Linked DNA regions of Metabacillus sp. KUDC1714. The protein of the gene in region 3 interacts with the protein of the main gene of each other region in a pairwise test. Links are inferred from orthologs where the notes say so. Each region holds a gene or a part of one and is shown on either strand. Other genes may lie near its edges.

Region 1 (5,079 bases), 1.4 Mb from region 3 along the record:
CCAGGTCAATCCCGCCTAGGATTGTTTGTAAATACTCCTCTTTTTGAACAGTTCCTCCCTCTAATTCAACAATTACCTCTCCCCCAGCCTTTCCTGGACGTCTTTCTATTTTTAATTGTTGATTTTCCTCTGTTCGTATCATAAGATAACCACCATATGCGGATCCTCTTTTTGGCTCATAACGATTTCCAGTTTGTTGTTTAGTTGGAAAACCAAATAAGATGCTGTGAATAAAGGACATAATGGTCGATTTACCAGCTTCGTTTTCTCCATAGATAATCTGCAGTTTTGAATCAGTAAATTCAATGGTTTGATTTTCAAATTTTCCATACCCGTATATCATAAGCTTTTCAATCTTCAAATCTTTTTCACCCCACTTTGTTGCTGCAAAAGTTCACTATGTAAAAGTTGCTCTGCTTCCTTTAGAAGCTGTTGTTGTTCTTCTAACGTAAACTCTGAAATATATTTTTTATAAACAGGGTGCTGTTCAAGCGGTCGTATGACCTCAGAAAATGACTGATAATTTTCTACTGTTGTATGTAAGTCGGTTAAAAATGATACAAGGTTAGGATTATTTTGACTAGGTTCATATGTTTTATTTAGTATTTTAACTACCCAAACAAACTGATCATTTTCACTTTCAACATCATTAAGAGCCTCTAATAAATCTTGGATCGTTTGTGGAGTTTGTAGGAAACTTGATATGTCCCCAGTACCAGTAAAGGCAAATGTTAAACAAGTAGAGCAACCTGTTTGACGAAATTGTTCAATACTATGCTCACACTTCTTAATTAACTCTGAAACACTAGTGAGTCCTTCAATGGAAAGCTCGACTTCTTCCCAAATGACTTCTTCAGTCGAGATAAACGTAGTAGAAGCAGTATCATCTTGCATTTCAACTAGATAACACCCTTTTTTACCTGTTTCTTTACGGTGTCGTCCTTGAATATTTCCTGGATAAGCAATGATTGGATTTTTTTCATGCAGTATTTGACGCTTATGAATATGCCCTAACGCCCAGTAGTCAAACTCTTTATTGATAAGCTCATTTACTTTAAATGGACAATACACATCATGGTCCTTATTTCCCTCTATTGAACCGTGGAGCATTCCTATATGATAAACACTGGAATTCCCCGAATTCCCCTGCTTTTTATACTGTTGTGTCATATTTTCTTGTACGGACCGAGAAGGATAACTATAGCCATAAATATGGGCAACAGGTATCTCGTTTTTAAGATATGTTTTCATTTCTACTACCTTGCTAGAGAAAACATGAACATTGTCTGGCCACTGTAAATCAATCCATTTCCCACCAGTATGATCGTGATTACCATGTATTACGAACACTTCGATACCTACTTCAGCCAATCGATCAAATTCTTTTTTCAACTTCAATTGTGCTTTTAGACTCCTTTCTTCACCATCATATAAATCTCCAGAGAGCAACACAAAGTCAACCTTCTCATTGATCGCACTTGTTATTACTTTAGAAAATGCTAGAAAGGTGCTTTCTCGGATTTTCTCAAATAATTGAGGAGGTAAATACTTTAAACCAACAAACGGACTATCCAAATGTAGGTCGGCTGCATGGATAAATGTAATTGAATTTTTCATAATGATCACCCTTTGTTTAAGTCCCTAACTAGTTACTTACATTTATTTTACCACCGTCAGCATACGAATGCACGTTCCCAATATTATTAAAATAGAAGTAGAACAATAAAAAAAATGGAACTAACATATTTTTAATGTTAAGCCCCATTTTCAATTAAGATATAACCTGACCTATTAGCTTGCACTATATTATTTCCTTATCTTGCAAAACATATTGCTGCTTCACCTTGCAAATAGGTTTATAAAGATAAACTACTTATCCTTCGACATCGTCAAAGCCCTTTTTATATCCTTAATAGATGAAGATTTTCCATATATCAGCACTCCACCCTTATAAACACGAGCACCAAAGATAGCTAGCAGGGCAATTGAAACTAGCAATAAAGCAATTGATAGACCAATTTCCCAAGGTGGAATATTCAACATTCCAACTCGTAAAAACATAATCATTGGCGTAAAAAATGGAATATATGAGCTAATTGTAATAAACGGTGTTTCTGGATTTGTCAATCCAAACATCGCAATCATAAATGCTCCAACAATCAAGAAGATCATTGGTGAGATTAATTGCTGAACATCTTCTATTCTACTTACTAGTGATCCAAGGAACGCAGCTAGGGTCGCAAATAAAAAATAGCCTAGAAGGAAGTAAATGATTGCATAAATGAACGTAGATGTCGGAATGTCACTAAATCCTAAAACCCCACCTGTCATTGCATTCAAATTATCAATTTGCGATTTAATGGATGCATAGCCTACACCAAGGATTACAAACATTTGAGTCAAGCTAAGTAGTCCAATCCCGATTAATTTGGCAAACATTTGTTGCACTGGAGATACACTAGAAATTAAAATTTCCATGACGCGTGAAGACTTTTCCGTTGCTACCTCTGTTGCAATCATACTTGCATAAAAAATAACAGAAAAATAAATGACAAACAATAAAACATATACTAGCCCTCTTGCTTGGTTTAACTCTTCTTCTGTTTTCGCATTATCTTCTAAGGCCACTTTACTGAGTTCAACAGGTGTAAACAATTGGTTTAACTCATCTGAATCTAACCCTAGTTTCTCTCTTCCAAATTCGAGCTTTGTCTGTTGGAGTACTTGTTCGATTTGTGTAAAAACCTCACTATCTGTCATAGATAATGTCTTCACTGTTGCTGTTGGAAGCTGATTTTCATCAAGCTTTAGGATGATCAAGCCGTCCAACTCTTCTTCCAACACTTGTTTATCAAGTTCTGATTCTGAAAGAGTTGATTTTTCAAGTTCAATTTGGATTTGGCTTTCAACAAGATTTTTTTCAAAGGTTGTATAGAATTTATTCGTTTCATCGAGGACAGCAAACGTTTTTGCTTCATCTTTTTTGTCAAAAGCTTCGATAATTGTAGAAATATTTGATAGTCCGAAGATAAGCAATACTGTTATTAACGTAGTAATAAGAAATGACTTCGTTTTTATTTTACTTAAGTATGTGTGTGCTACCATAATCCAAAACTTATTCATAGGAAGCACCTACCTTCTCAATAAAAATATCATTTAATGACGGTTCTTCTAGTGCAAATTTACGAACAAACCCCTTATTTTGTAGCTCCTGAAAAATAACCTGGGCTACATCTTCATTATTAATTTGAAGCTCGGCACCTTCAGAAATTTTCTTATATTTTGTCACACCAGGTACTTCTTCTAAAAAACTCATATCGAAGTCACCTTGGACAAAGACATTCTTCTTTCCAAAGGATCGTTTAATCTCTCGGAGTGAACCATGTACAATTGGCTTACCTTTGTGCATAATACACAAATGCTGACAGAGTTCCTCAACATGTTCCATTCGATGACTAGCAAACACGATTGATGTGCCGGCATCCTTTAATTCAACAACAGCTTTTTTTAATAGCTCTACATTAACTGGATCCAATCCACTAAAGGGTTCATCCAGTATTAAAAGCTTAGGCTTATGAATAACAGCTGCGATAAATTGAATTTTTTGTTGATTCCCTTTTGAAAGCTCCTCAACTTTTTTATTTGCATATTCAGGTACCTTAAATCGCTCAAGCCAATGATTCATTTCTACCAGCACTTCATGTTTTGACATTCCCTTTAATCTACCTAAATAGATAAGCTGCTCCTTTACTTTAAGCTTTGGATAAAGTCCTCGCTCCTCAGGGAGGTAACCAATTTGATCACTTGTCTCATATGAAATTTTTTTATCATTCCATGTAATTACCCCATCTGACGGATTTAACAATCCTAAAATCATTCGAAATGTCGTCGTTTTACCCGCACCATTCGCACCAAGAAATCCAAAAATTTCCCGTTCAGGAATAACGATTGACAACTGATCAACAGCTGTATGTACACCAAAGCGCTTTGTAACACCTTCAATTTTCAAACTCATACTCATCCTCCTTACCTTCTTGTATTACGGATATACTAAGAAAAGGTTTCATTATCATGCAGGAAAATAAATGTGGAGTAAGAATTATAATCATATAATGATAGTATTTAACTACAGGAAGGAATGGGAGAATGGGTTTGTACTATTTAACGGTTTTCGAAAAAAATGGAGAAAAACTTTTAGATGAAAGCTTTGAAGCTCAAACAGAGCAGGAAGCAAAGGAAATAGGGCAACGTAAATTGGAAGAAAATAATTGGATAGACAAAACACATCGGTGTACTTCTGCTGCAGGGAAGCTTGTTTTATTTGGACGTTAAAAGGAAATGGCTAATAAACACTTAAGAATAGAAGGTATCCATTGTCTTCAATCCTTAGGTAGAAGTAGATCCAAAAAGGCAAAGGCATCCGTTTTTTGAAGACATAGACATAACTTCTTCATCCAGTGTAAAAGATAGAGAGTGTATTGACACTCTCTCACTCAATTATGAGCCATTTTTTAGATTTTTTAAAACCAGAGGCATTTTCTTTTCCTCTTTTTTTTCCCTGTTTTGACCTTTATTTTGATTAGGGGCATTTGATCTAAACCTTGCTTGATCCATTCCATCAATAATATTTGTCACTACATACACCTCCTCCTCGACGTTAGTATCCCTTTATTTAAATGATAAAAGTACAGAACATGAAAATAAAACTCATCCGCTTTTATGTTTAAAATGATAGGGAAATACCAAAATAAGAATGATGGATGTAGAAAAGGAGGTTTTACAATGGAAAATACAGAAATCATCGAGAAAATAAATAATGTTAGAACCAAAGAATCTACTCACGAAATCTTTTTTAAAGTAAGACCACCTGAGGAATTTGGTGACGCAGTGAAACTTTTATTAAACAATGACGGAAACACTTTCAGAGCAGTTGTTTTTGATCCAGATACGCTTACTGAATTTTACGAAAAGACTTTAACAGACCAAAAAAGCGCCTATTCATTTATCTCACAAACTCTAGAAGGAAAAAAGACTCAAGCTGAAAAAGAACATGAGTCAGGACAAATAGAGTATATAAAT
Region 2 (5,759 bases), 390 kb from region 3 along the record:
AAGGTTTGTTATCTTTCTATCTTGTAAATATACCTCTCTAGTTGATTTACTAATTTTAAAATTGTCAGTTTGCAATAGATCAGAAATATTAGACTGTTGATCAATTTCTGCTATCTGATAGCGACGAGTCACTGCTTTAATCCTTGCCATTAAGGCTAATGGACTAAATGGCTTTGTTACATAATCATCTGCTCCCATTTCTAGACCTAATACTTGATCAGACTCACTATCCTTTGCTGTCAGCATAATAATTGGAATTGAGCTTTTTTCTTCTCTAATCTTTCGACAAAGTGACACACCATCCATCCCAGGAAGCATCCAGTCGAGGATCATTAAATCCCACTCATTCCCTTTAAAACGCTCATACCCTTCCAAACCATTATGTACAAATTCACCCGTAATTCCTTCCTTCGAAAAAAACATCTCGAGCATAGAGCAAACACTTGGATTATCTTCAATAACAAGAACTTTCATTTTCCACCCACCAGTTGTGTAAAAGCTTTTTCTTTTTATCAATTTTAACGTTTTCTTATACAACACACAAATTAAACTGGTCTAATCAACTGTTTGGTCTAGAAATAACTTTCTTTCCAAATACTCCATTCCATTTGTAAACTATTTAAATACTAATTAACAAATAAAGAATAACATAAAAAAAGACCCCCAAAAGGGAGTCTTTTATAAGAGCTGCTTATGCAGCGTTATACTTATTTTTGTACGTTAGCAGCTTGTGGTCCACGAGCTCCTTGCTCAACTTCAAAAGTAACTGTTTGGCCTTCTTCTAAAGTTTTGAAACCTTCACCTTGGATTGCAGAGAAGTGTACGAATACATCGTCTTGTCCTTCTACTTCAATAAATCCGAAACCTTTTTCTGAATTAAACCATTTAACTTTACCTTCTAACATTGTTTTTCCTCCTGTGTGGAAAATCTAGTCCACTTTGTATTACTATTCTTGCTAGACAACGACCTTTCAAGAGGAATCTTTTAAAGCAATTTCCATCTTTCATCCTTATCCGAACAAAAATAATTAAAACCATTTTAGCACCTTTTTTCTTTAAAATCAAGTTAATTCTATTTTCTGACAATAATAGATTAATAGAATCATACCTATTTTATTGCTTTGTGTATATGAACAAAAGCTCAAAAAAAAGCAGCCAATTTCAACTAGAAATCAACTGCTTTGTTCATTATCAGTTTATACTCGCTTAAACGGCCACCAGTTTGCAGCACCAAAATTTTTCACCATGACTGGGACAAATAGTGGTAATACAATAAATGCGTATAACAACAATCCAGTCAGGATAATCGATGCTATTTGAATAAGTGATAGCATGCCTGAAGGAATCATTGCAGCAAATGTACCCCCTAGTATAACCACCGCTGAAATAATGACTGTTCCCATTTTTTTCATTGCTAAAAGCATCGCATCTTCTACTGATATGTCTTTATATTCATTAAAACGGTCCATTAAGAAAATACTATAATCTACACCTAGAGCAACAAGAATAACAAAACCAAAGAATGGAACTGCCCAGCTAATCCCGGTATACCCTAAAATATTCACAAATATGACTTCATTGATTCCAAGTGCTGTATAATACGTTAAAATCAATGATCCTATCAAATAAAGCGGCATAATAATTGATCTAAACAAAAATACAAGAATAATAGAAATACCGACAAGCATTAAAATAACTGTACGTGTATAGTCATTATTAGACATTGTATTTAAGTCAGCATTAATACTAGTAATTCCTCCAATGGCAACTTTGGCATTTTCAAGCTTTGTATCCTTTGTTGCACGTTCAATTGCAGCATTAATTTCATCAATTTGGTTAATTGCTTCGTTGGAATAAGGGTTAGCTCCAAAGATAACATCCAATGTCATTACTTTTCGGTCATTTGATAAATATGTGTCAAGTGCTTGCTCGAAGTCTTCACTTTCTAATACATCTTCTGGTAAGTAAAAGCCTGATGTCTCTGACGTTTTTGATAAATCAGCTAAGTAGTCTTGAGCAGAACCGAGTCCGTCTGATACTTGGTTTAACCCATCAACACTTTGACCTAAGCCATCTGTTAATTGATTCATTTGACCATCAAGGTCACCAAAACCATCTAATAGCTGTTTTTGACCATTGGTTACACCTGACAGACCATCAGATATTTTTGGTATATTACTTACAATTTGACCTTGACCGTTTGCTAATTGATCTAAGCCTGCTTGTTGTTGCTCAATTCCCTCTATAAGTAATGATAATCCTTCAGAGAACTGTCTTTGACCTTCAACAAGTTCAGTAAAATTACTATTCGCCAGGTTTACACCTTCGCTAACCTTGTTTAATTCAGTATTTAATCTGCTAATCCCGTTTGCTAATGTAGGTAACTGAGTTTTAGCTACTTCCTGTACAGTTCCTTTAATTTTCCCATAATTAGGATCTGCCTCAAGACCTGGATATGCGTTATTATTTTCAAGAGCTGTAAAGTCAGAGTCTAATTGAGTAAGAGCTCCTGAAAGTCCTATAATCCCTTGAATTACCTCCTGGTATTTATCATGCAGAGTCCCGATTCCACCCTCTGCTTCTTGATATCCAGCAAGCAATTGACTGCTACCGGCTTGAAGTTCTTCAGCTCCTGCCTTCGCTTCAGCTAAGCCTTTTTTAATTTCATCTGAACCTTGAGATCCTTGACGAATTCCATCCTCAATTTTTGCTAGATTTTCCTGAATTTCAGATATCCCTGAATATAATTCAGTTGTTCCAGAAATCAAATCATTAATACCGTCTGTCGCATCTTTAAGCTGTGGGGAGGATTTAGAAAGCTCACTTTCTGCTTCTGCTAACCCTTCACTAATTTGAGAGATCCCATCATTTCCTTCTCCAAGTCCCTCTTCAAGAGTTTTTGCTTGCTTTGCTACATAAAAGTCTTCGATCATTTCTCCTGTTGGTCGTGTGACAGAGCGAACTGAGTCTACCAACTCTACTGTTTCAAGCTCTTTACTAATTTTTTCAGCAAGACCGATATATTCTGTTGAATCCATTTTTTCATCATTTTTCAAGACAATTTGCGTGGACATCGATTCCCCTGGACCAAAGCTATCTGCAATGGCATTGAAAGCTTTAATTGAGTTTACATCATCGCTAATTTCCTCTAATGAATTATAGGATAATTCACCATCATAAAGTAACAAAAACGGGACAGATACCACTGCAACGATAACTAGTGCAATAAGTGGTCGTGCTAATGAAAAGCGACCAACTACACCCCATAGTTTACTATCCTTATGTTCAAGTGTCCCTTTTGAAGGCCAGAAAATTTTATTACCTAGTATTGCCATAAAAAATGGTACAACCGTAAATAATGCGATAAGTAATACAGCAACACCTACCGCTACTGCAGATGCAGATTGATAGAGCTTAAATTGGGAAAATCCGATTGCAGCAAAGCCGATCATGACAGCTAATCCACTAAAGAAAACCGTACGCCCTGCATTGCGATATGTTTCAACAATCGCATCTGTCACACTTTCACGATGTGCCAATTCCTCTTTAAACCGACTTAAAAGCAGGATACAGTAGTCTGTTCCTATTCCAAATAAAACAGCGACTAAGAAAATTTGTGTGAAATTTGAGATTGGAAAGTTCACTTTATCAACTAATATCGCAACAATTGATTGTGATGCTAAATAAGTAATTCCAACAGTAATGAGCGGAATAAGTGGAGCAATCGCTGATCTAAACACGAGTAAAAGAACAGCCAAAATGAAAACAACCGTAATTCCTTCTGTTTTCTTTAAGCCTTCCTCAGAGCTTGCCATGACATCTTCATCAATCATCCATCCACTTGTATAATAATGATCAACTTTTACATCTTTAATTTTTTCGTAAAGCAAGTCAGATACTTCCTTCGCTTCACGATCATTCCAGCTTACCGAAACAGACGCCAAAATTGTCTTACCATCCTCTGAAACCAATTGTTCCTTTAAGCTTTCCTCATTAAAATGAGTTAATATATCTGTAACACCAAGCTCTTTGCTGTCTTCGAGTAAGCGAATCGCTTTTTCAGCCTCTTTCACCTCTTCGTCTGTTAGCTTATTTTCATTATGAAAAACAAGAGCAACCTGTGTTTCATCTTCAACATTTTCTTGTTTTTGGACAGCATCAAGAATTTCACTAGCTAAAGATGAAGAATATCCGTCTGGTACACTGACCTGTCCTTTATCTCGTACAAGTTCTGCCATATTAGGTGCAGCTAAAAATAACCCTACGACTACAGCAACCCATGCAAGAATAACAAACCACTTTCCATTAATGATTTTGTTCACAACTTATTCCTCCATTTTACAATCTTTACGTTGATCTAATAAGGTATTTAGCTTTTCATATGTCTCAATAAATGACACAATTTCACTTTCTTCAAAGCTAGTAATGATCGATTCTACTAATTTTTTAATTTTATCTTCTGTTTTTAAGTATAAATCATTTCCTTTTTCAGTTAACGTTAAGTAAATGACACGGCGATCATTTTCATCACGAGTTCGTTTGATTAACTCCTTTTCAGTTAATCGATTTATGATCGCAGTAATCGCACTTTTCTTCACCTCAAAGGCTTCTGAAAGCTCAGTAGAAGTGCATGTACCTACAAGATGAATATATCGTAATGTATAATGCTGATCATTTGTAATATAGTCACCAATACTGTCTTTTATCATATTTTCACCTTTTTTTGTAACAGAAAAGGAAACTGAAATGTAACGATTAATCAATTCTTCTATTTGTTTTTCCTCCATGAAAGGAGCCACCTCTCTATTAGTTAAATGATTTAACTATTCACGTGTTTAACTATAAAACGATCATCTTTTCCTGTCAAGAAGTAAAGTTCAGTGTGACCGTTTAGTGACGTAGAAAAAAGAGCACACCGTAAAGATTACTTTTGCCTACTTTAAGAAATACTATCAGGGAATAAATTTACTTGGAGGTATATACGTGGAAAAAATGCCATTGACCTCAGTTACGAGCGGGATGGGAATTGAGCTTCTACCAGATCTCTTTTGTTTGTCTGTTCAAATTGTAAATGTTTGCTTTATTGGAAATCCACGAGAAACGAATGAATTTATTTTAATAGATGCTGGAATGCCAGGATCATATGAGTTCATTATGGAGGAAGCTGAAAAAAGATTTGGCGCAGATTGCAAGTTAAATAGCATTATCCTAACTCACGGTCACTTTGATCATGTGGGTGCTTTACATGAATTGATCAGTAAATGGGATGTACCTGTTTATGCCCATCCTTTAGAAGAACCCTATTTAACAGGAAAAAGTGATTATCCACCACCAAACCCTAAAGTTGATGGACTTGTTGCTAAAATGTCACCGATGTTCCCTAGGCACAGCATCGATATTAAACCTAACCTTAAACTATTAAGTGACGATGGATTAATTCCAAATTTACCCGAATGGCACTATATCCATACGCCCGGACATACACCTGGACATATTTCACTTTTTAGAGACCGAGACAGTGCTTTAATTGTTGGAGATGCTTTTACAACTGTTGAACAGGAATCTTTGTATGATGTGATCACACAGAAACAAGAGATGCATGGTCCACCAGCATACTTTACAACAGATTGGCAGGCTGCCAAGGATTCCGTCAAAAAACTAGATGCCTTAAAGCCCACGATAGCTATATCGGGTCACGGACTCCCGATGACTGATGATGAGTTAAGAATAGAACTTGAAAGACTTTCAGCTAATTTTGA
Region 3 (5,810 bases):
TCCCCCCAAACAATGTTAATTATCTTTTTACTTTAGTATAGTATAGAAATGCTTAAAAATCTTCCTAGGACAAATTAGGTTTCTCGAATATGACTTTTCTTAGCTAAGCAGAATTTCTAAAATTACCCATAAAAAAAAGCAGTCATTAACTGCCTAAAAATGGTTATACCTATGCATTTTTCATGATGATCGTATCAAGTGTTTTGGCAACTTTACAGCAATCATTTACGATACCTTCAAGAGATTCGTATATTTCTTTGTATTGAATAATCATAATCGGGTCTTTCATGGTTGCAAACAAATTTTTAATCGACATTCGCAAAAGATTATTCGTATCTGACTCTAGTTCCTTTATTTTTAAAGAATACGGTGTGATAGAAAGTAACTTTTTCCTGGATAAAAGATTGATAGCACTTGAAATTTCAATTGAGCTGTCATGAATTTTTTGAGCAAATTTCTTCATATGCTCTGTAGACTTTGTAACAGAATACATTTCTAATAAACCAGCCGTATGCTCCATACCATCTAATACATCGTCCAAGTATACCGCCAATTGTAAGAGATCTTCACGCTCAATTGAAGTAATATAGGTATGGCTTAATTCTTTCGTAATTGTTTCTACATATCTATCTCCATTAACTTCATACTCTTTTATTGTTTTTAATAAGAGCTGTAGTCCTTGATTACTTGAAATATCTTGTGCCAAAAAAAACGTTGTTGCACTTTGTAAATTATCTGTCATTTTTAATAGTAATTCTGAGAATTTATCCTTTTTTCCCCTAAAAAAAACCATTGTCTTTTCCCCCATTGAAACCCAAAAAAATTAGAAAACGTTGTTGCTTCTCGTAAGAAATGGTGAAAATCTTCGTTCTTTGTAAACGAAGAAAATTTCACATCCTTAACGAATTATATAGAATTTTGACGAGTTTTGATAGATTTTGTCGAATACTTTACAAAAAATTTACAATGTCATCATGTCTTGTCTTTAATATGAAGAGGTAAAACATGAGGTACAATTATTGTACATGAAAGCGATTGCTTTTTCTAATATAAAAAAGATCTGACTAATGAAAGCCAGATCCTACATTTTTATTCTTCTTCAACTAATGACTTTTTACGACGAAGCTTACTCAATAATTCATAAACAATTGGGACCATGACAAGCGTTAACAGTGTAGAGCTTGTAAGACCACCAATAACAGTTACACCAAGTCCCTTCGAAATAATCCCACTTCCTTCAAGACCTAATGCTAATGGAATTAATGCACCGATTGTCGCGATAGCTGTCATTAAAATTGGACGGAGACGAGTTGTTCCAGCTTCTAATAACGCCTCACGCGTACTTAGTCCTTCTTTCTCTTTATGGATCACTCGGTCAATTAAGACAATAGCATTCGTTACAACGATACCGATAAGCATTAATGCACCAATCATCGCATTTACACTTAACGTTTCACCTGCAATTAGCAGTCCTACTAATGCACCAATGACCGTGAACGGTAACGAGAACAAGATCGCAAATGGTGCCAAACCACCACCAAATGTAATAACTAGAATGAAATACACGATCGCGATTGCTGCTAACATTGCTAAACCTAGCTGTGTAAACGATTCTTGAATATCTTCGGTTACTCCACCCATGTTAATATCAATTGAGGATGGAACATCGATATCCTCTACTTCAGCTTGAACATCTGCCGATACTTTAGCTACATCATCAGTCTTAATTTCTCCGGAAACTTGAACATAGATTTTCCCATCACGTCTTGTGACCGTATTAGAGGTTTCGCCTTCTTTCACCTCAACAACATCGCCAATCTTCACTTTTTTTCCAAGTGGTGATTGAATCGTTTTATCTGTTAGGTCATCTATTGTTTCATAGTCTTCCTCTTCTACTTGTAGATAAACATTTAATTCTTCTCCATCCTTTTCAACTTTTGTTAAAACAGGACGTTCTCTTGTTGGACTTAGTTCCATACCAATTTGTGCTGCAGATAATCCAAGCTTGCTTAACTCTTCATGATTTGCAACAAACGTATATTCATCATACGTTTCAGACATACTTGATTCGACATTCTTTAATGAATCATTACTTTCCATAATTTCTTGTACTTCTTTTACAACTGGCTCGATGTCTTCCATGTTGTTCCCATATACAAACATCGTAATCGCATTACTTGCTCCAGTAGAAGTGAAGTCTTGTGAAGCCCACTCTCCGCCACCCTTTGCAGTAGCCTTTAAGTCTTCAATTACCTTTTCTTTCTCTTCAGTAAAGTTTTCTGTATCATCCTCATATTCAACGAAGAAGATCGCACTATTTGTATCACCAGGATTCATAGGATTTTCACTTCCTAATGAATATTGGACAGTTTTTACATCTTCTCGATCCATAAAGAAGCTTTCGGCAATTGCTGTCTGTTTTTCAGCCTGTTCTCTCGTTTCACCTGGTTTTGGTTTATACGTAACCATCATCATTTTTTCTTCCTCAGATGATATGAAACTCACGCCAATAATTGGAACAAGGAACAAACTACCAACTAACATTAAAATAGCAATCGATGACGTAATCACTTTATGATTTAATGTCCAATTTAAAATGCTGCGATACATTCCAGTGAACTTACCTGGTTTATGTTCATCATGTTTAATCTTAGTTTCGCCGTAAAGGCTTTTCTTAAATAAACTATGGGCCATCATTGGAACAATTGTAATAGCAACTAGCAATGATGCTAAAAGTGAAAATACGATCGTTAAGGCAAAAGGTAAGAATAATTCACCAATCATTCCTTTAACAAGCGCTAATGGCAGGAATACTGCTATCGTAACGACTGTTGAGGACAAAATCGGCATGAACATTTCTTTCGTTGCTTCACGTACCAATGCTTTTCCTTTAAGAACCTCTCCTTTAAGAGACATTCTTCGATAGATATTTTCAATAACAACGATAGAGTCATCAACGACACGGCCAATTGCTACAGTCATGGCTCCTAGGGTCATCATGTTTAGTGTAATATCCATTTGATTTAGCAGGATAACCGCAATTAACAATGATAACGGAATCGAGATGATTGAAATCAATGTTGATTTAATATCTCTTAAAAAGATGAGAATAATCACAACAGCAAAGAGTGCCCCAAACAATGCTTTACTTAACATTGTGCTAACAGACTCTTCAATTGGAGTAGCTTGATCAAGTGTATACACAATATCTAAGCCTTTCAGTTCATCCTCAAACTCAGATAATTCTGCTTCCACTTCTTTTGCTACATCTACAGTATTTGCATCTGTTGCTTTTACAATTTGGATACCAATTGCTTCTTTCCCATTTGTTCTAGAAATGGATTCTGCTTTACCAACTAAATTAATTTCAGCTATCTCAGAAAGTTTAACTGTTGGTAGCTCAATTGCTTGTGCTGCTTGTGCTGCTTGAGACGCTTGCTCCTGACCAGCAGCTGCATTACCCATACCTGACTGACCAGTCATACCTGAAGCTTGTTCCCCCATTGCAGCTTGCCCAGCTCCTGGATTTTGAGGTGTAACAGGTATTTCTAGATTTTTCAGATCTTCTAAGCTTGTAATATTACCGTCTACTACAACTGATTTTTCTGTCTTATCTAATGTGTATAGGCCTAGCGGAAAATTAACGTCAGCTCCTTTAATAAGGTTTTGAACCGTTTCCTCATCAAGGCCGTACTCTTGCATTTTATCATCATTGAAGACAAATTCTACTTCCTCTACTTGCTGACCTGATATTTGAACAGAAGATACCCCGTCAACTCCTTTTAATGCAGGAAGGATGCGGTCTTCAACGATCGTCGTAAGCTCAGCTAGTGATTGCTCATCATTTGCAATACTTAATGCTAGGATAGGAAAGGCATTTAGGCTAAGTCGAGAAACTTCAGGCTCATTTGCACCTTCTGGTAATTCAATATCTGCTAAAGCGTCGTTTAATTCATCCTCTGCTTCATCCATATTCTTTTCAAATCCATATTCTACTTGAATGGATGATGCATTTTGCATGGAGTTTGAGCTTACTACATTGACTCCATTTAGATTTTGAACGATTTGCTCAATTGGTACGGATACGTTATCGGCAACTTCCTCAGGTGTTGCTCCCGGATATACTGTTGTAACTGATATGATTGGAGTGTTAATATTAGGTATTGTTTCCAACTTCATATTTAACCCCGAATACAGTCCGGCTACAGTGATAATGATCGTAAGTAACCATACAGCAAACTTGTTTCGTAAGACAAAATTAATTATGCTATTCATGTTATCCCCCAATATATTGATTATCAATTGACTAATAGGTCACAATATCTAATAATATAAATGACCAAGTGGTCATAGTCAACATTTCTGGAAACAATCAGACATTAATTTTTTGTAAATGTGAACAAAAGGTCATAATACTTTTAGCATATCCAATACAATTGCTAAGAAACTCTTAAGGAGAAAAAGATGAAGGAAAAGGAAAAGAAAATTATTGAAGCAGGAATTAGTCTTTTTGCTAGAAAAGGTTATTCTTCAACTTCGATCCAAGAAATCGTCGATGCTTGCGGGATTTCAAAGGGAGCATTTTATCTCTATTTCAAATCGAAAGAGGCACTATTACTAGCAGCTTTTAAATATCAATTTCAAACCATCCAATCAAAGCTAGATGCCTTGCCAGTAAAGGATTTAACACCACGCGAAACATTTATTGCCCAGCTAGTAACACAGCTAGAAGAAGTTCAAAAAAATAAAGAATTTATCATTATGCAAACTCGTGAACAAACGATTCCGATCAATTCAGAGGTCGAAGAATTTGTTAGAAAAATCAGTGCTGAGATCGGAAGTTTTTATCATAAATCACTACTAAATATATACGGCACAGCCATTAAACGTTTTATTTATGATTTAAACATAATTCTCCAAGGTATTGTTCATTCCTATTTAAAGCTAATTATCTTTGATAAAACTACCATTGATTTACACAAATTAGCGGGGTTTATTCTTAACAGAATGGATGATCTTGCAGCTGGATTTACAAGTTCAAATGAAGAACCTATTTTAACAGCTGATTGTATAGAAAAATTGTCTAAATTGTATCCAGAGCCGAGTCGGGAGGATATCGTAAGACAAATAAAGCTTTCTAAGGACAAGATAGATAACGAGGATATTATTATTACTCTAGATGTACTAGAGGGAGAAATTGAGAGGGAGACACCAAGAAGTCCTGTCATACAAGGTATGTTAGGTAATATTAGAGATGAACCTACTCTAGATGATTTGACCACAATGATCGAAAAGTTCTTCAAATTGAAGTAGCTACAATAAGTAAATAAGTGATAAAAAAAAGGATCTTCAAGTCAAGATCCTTTTTTGTTAACGTTTGAAATAGAGAACAACGATAGCCAAAATTATTAATCCTATAAATAAAAAGGGCCCTACACCCGAACTATATACAATATGAATTCTAACATGGAGAATAACATTAACAACAAGTGTTATTATTAGGAAAATACACAAAATAGTGATTAGAAGCATCTTTCTATTTCTATTCAAAACAATCAGCCCCTTTATGGACGCTTGTATTCTGATAAGAAGTAAGAAATCCTTATAAAACAATATGTTAACCTCACCTTGTATTATTCTGGAAATTAAATAACAAGCCCTTTAAAAAAGCCTAATGTTTCTGCATACTCTATGCAAAACAAGTTATCTTATGTACTTCATTTATCACTGGGATCGGGTTGTCGATCGCATATCCATAGTACAAGAATGATTTAGTTTTCGCTAAACAATAAAAAACGCTTGAACATATT

Evidence for each region. Proteins that work in one complex are often made in the same cells at the same time.
Region 1: the proteins of HUW50_RS06175 (region 3) and HUW50_RS12820 interact in binary tests that used the Bacillus subtilis proteins (3 or more experiments, as listed by UniProt). The link is inferred for Metabacillus sp. KUDC1714 from one-to-one orthologs.
Region 2: the proteins of HUW50_RS06175 (region 3) and HUW50_RS04295 interact in binary tests that used the Bacillus subtilis proteins (3 or more experiments, as listed by UniProt). The link is inferred for Metabacillus sp. KUDC1714 from one-to-one orthologs.

Annotation. Positions count from the first base shown.
Region 1 is NZ_CP055263.1:2,678,768-2,683,846, reverse strand. Bases 997-3,996 are described here. They hold HUW50_RS12820 (ABC transporter permease), read right to left. Parts: upstream 3,124-3,996; coding sequence 1,870-3,123; downstream 997-1,869. Other genes in these bases: HUW50_RS12815 (ABC transporter ATP-binding protein), read right to left, coding at 3,116-3,996; HUW50_RS12825 (metallophosphoesterase family protein), read right to left, coding at 997-1,617. Also shown: HUW50_RS12830 (ATP-binding protein), read right to left, coding at 1-361; more of HUW50_RS12825, read right to left, coding at 358-996; more of HUW50_RS12815, read right to left, coding at 3,997-4,015; HUW50_RS12810 (YhzD family protein), read left to right, coding at 4,147-4,332; HUW50_RS12805 (hypothetical protein), read right to left, coding at 4,498-4,635; HUW50_RS12800 (hypothetical protein), read left to right, coding at 4,783-5,079.
Region 2 is NZ_CP055263.1:886,322-892,080, forward strand. Bases 997-4,676 are described here. They hold HUW50_RS04295 (MMPL family transporter), read right to left. Parts: upstream 4,323-4,676; coding sequence 1,197-4,322; downstream 997-1,196. Other genes in these bases: HUW50_RS04300 (MarR family winged helix-turn-helix transcriptional regulator), read right to left, coding at 4,326-4,676. Also shown: HUW50_RS04285 (response regulator transcription factor), read right to left, coding at 1-474; HUW50_RS04290 (cold-shock protein), read right to left, coding at 708-905; more of HUW50_RS04300, read right to left, coding at 4,677-4,787; HUW50_RS04305 (MBL fold metallo-hydrolase), read left to right, coding at 4,993-5,759.
Region 3 is NZ_CP055263.1:1,272,179-1,277,988, forward strand. Bases 890-4,620 are described here. They hold HUW50_RS06175 (efflux RND transporter permease subunit), read right to left. Parts: upstream 4,276-4,620; coding sequence 1,090-4,275; downstream 890-1,089. Other genes in these bases: HUW50_RS06180 (TetR/AcrR family transcriptional regulator), read left to right, coding at 4,465-4,620. In the rest of the region: HUW50_RS06170 (DUF47 domain-containing protein), read right to left, coding at 170-793; more of HUW50_RS06180, read left to right, coding at 4,621-5,313. UniProt on the Bacillus subtilis protein: Required for self-resistance to surfactin, an antimicrobial lipopeptide surfactant produced by B.subtilis. Also required for swarming motility.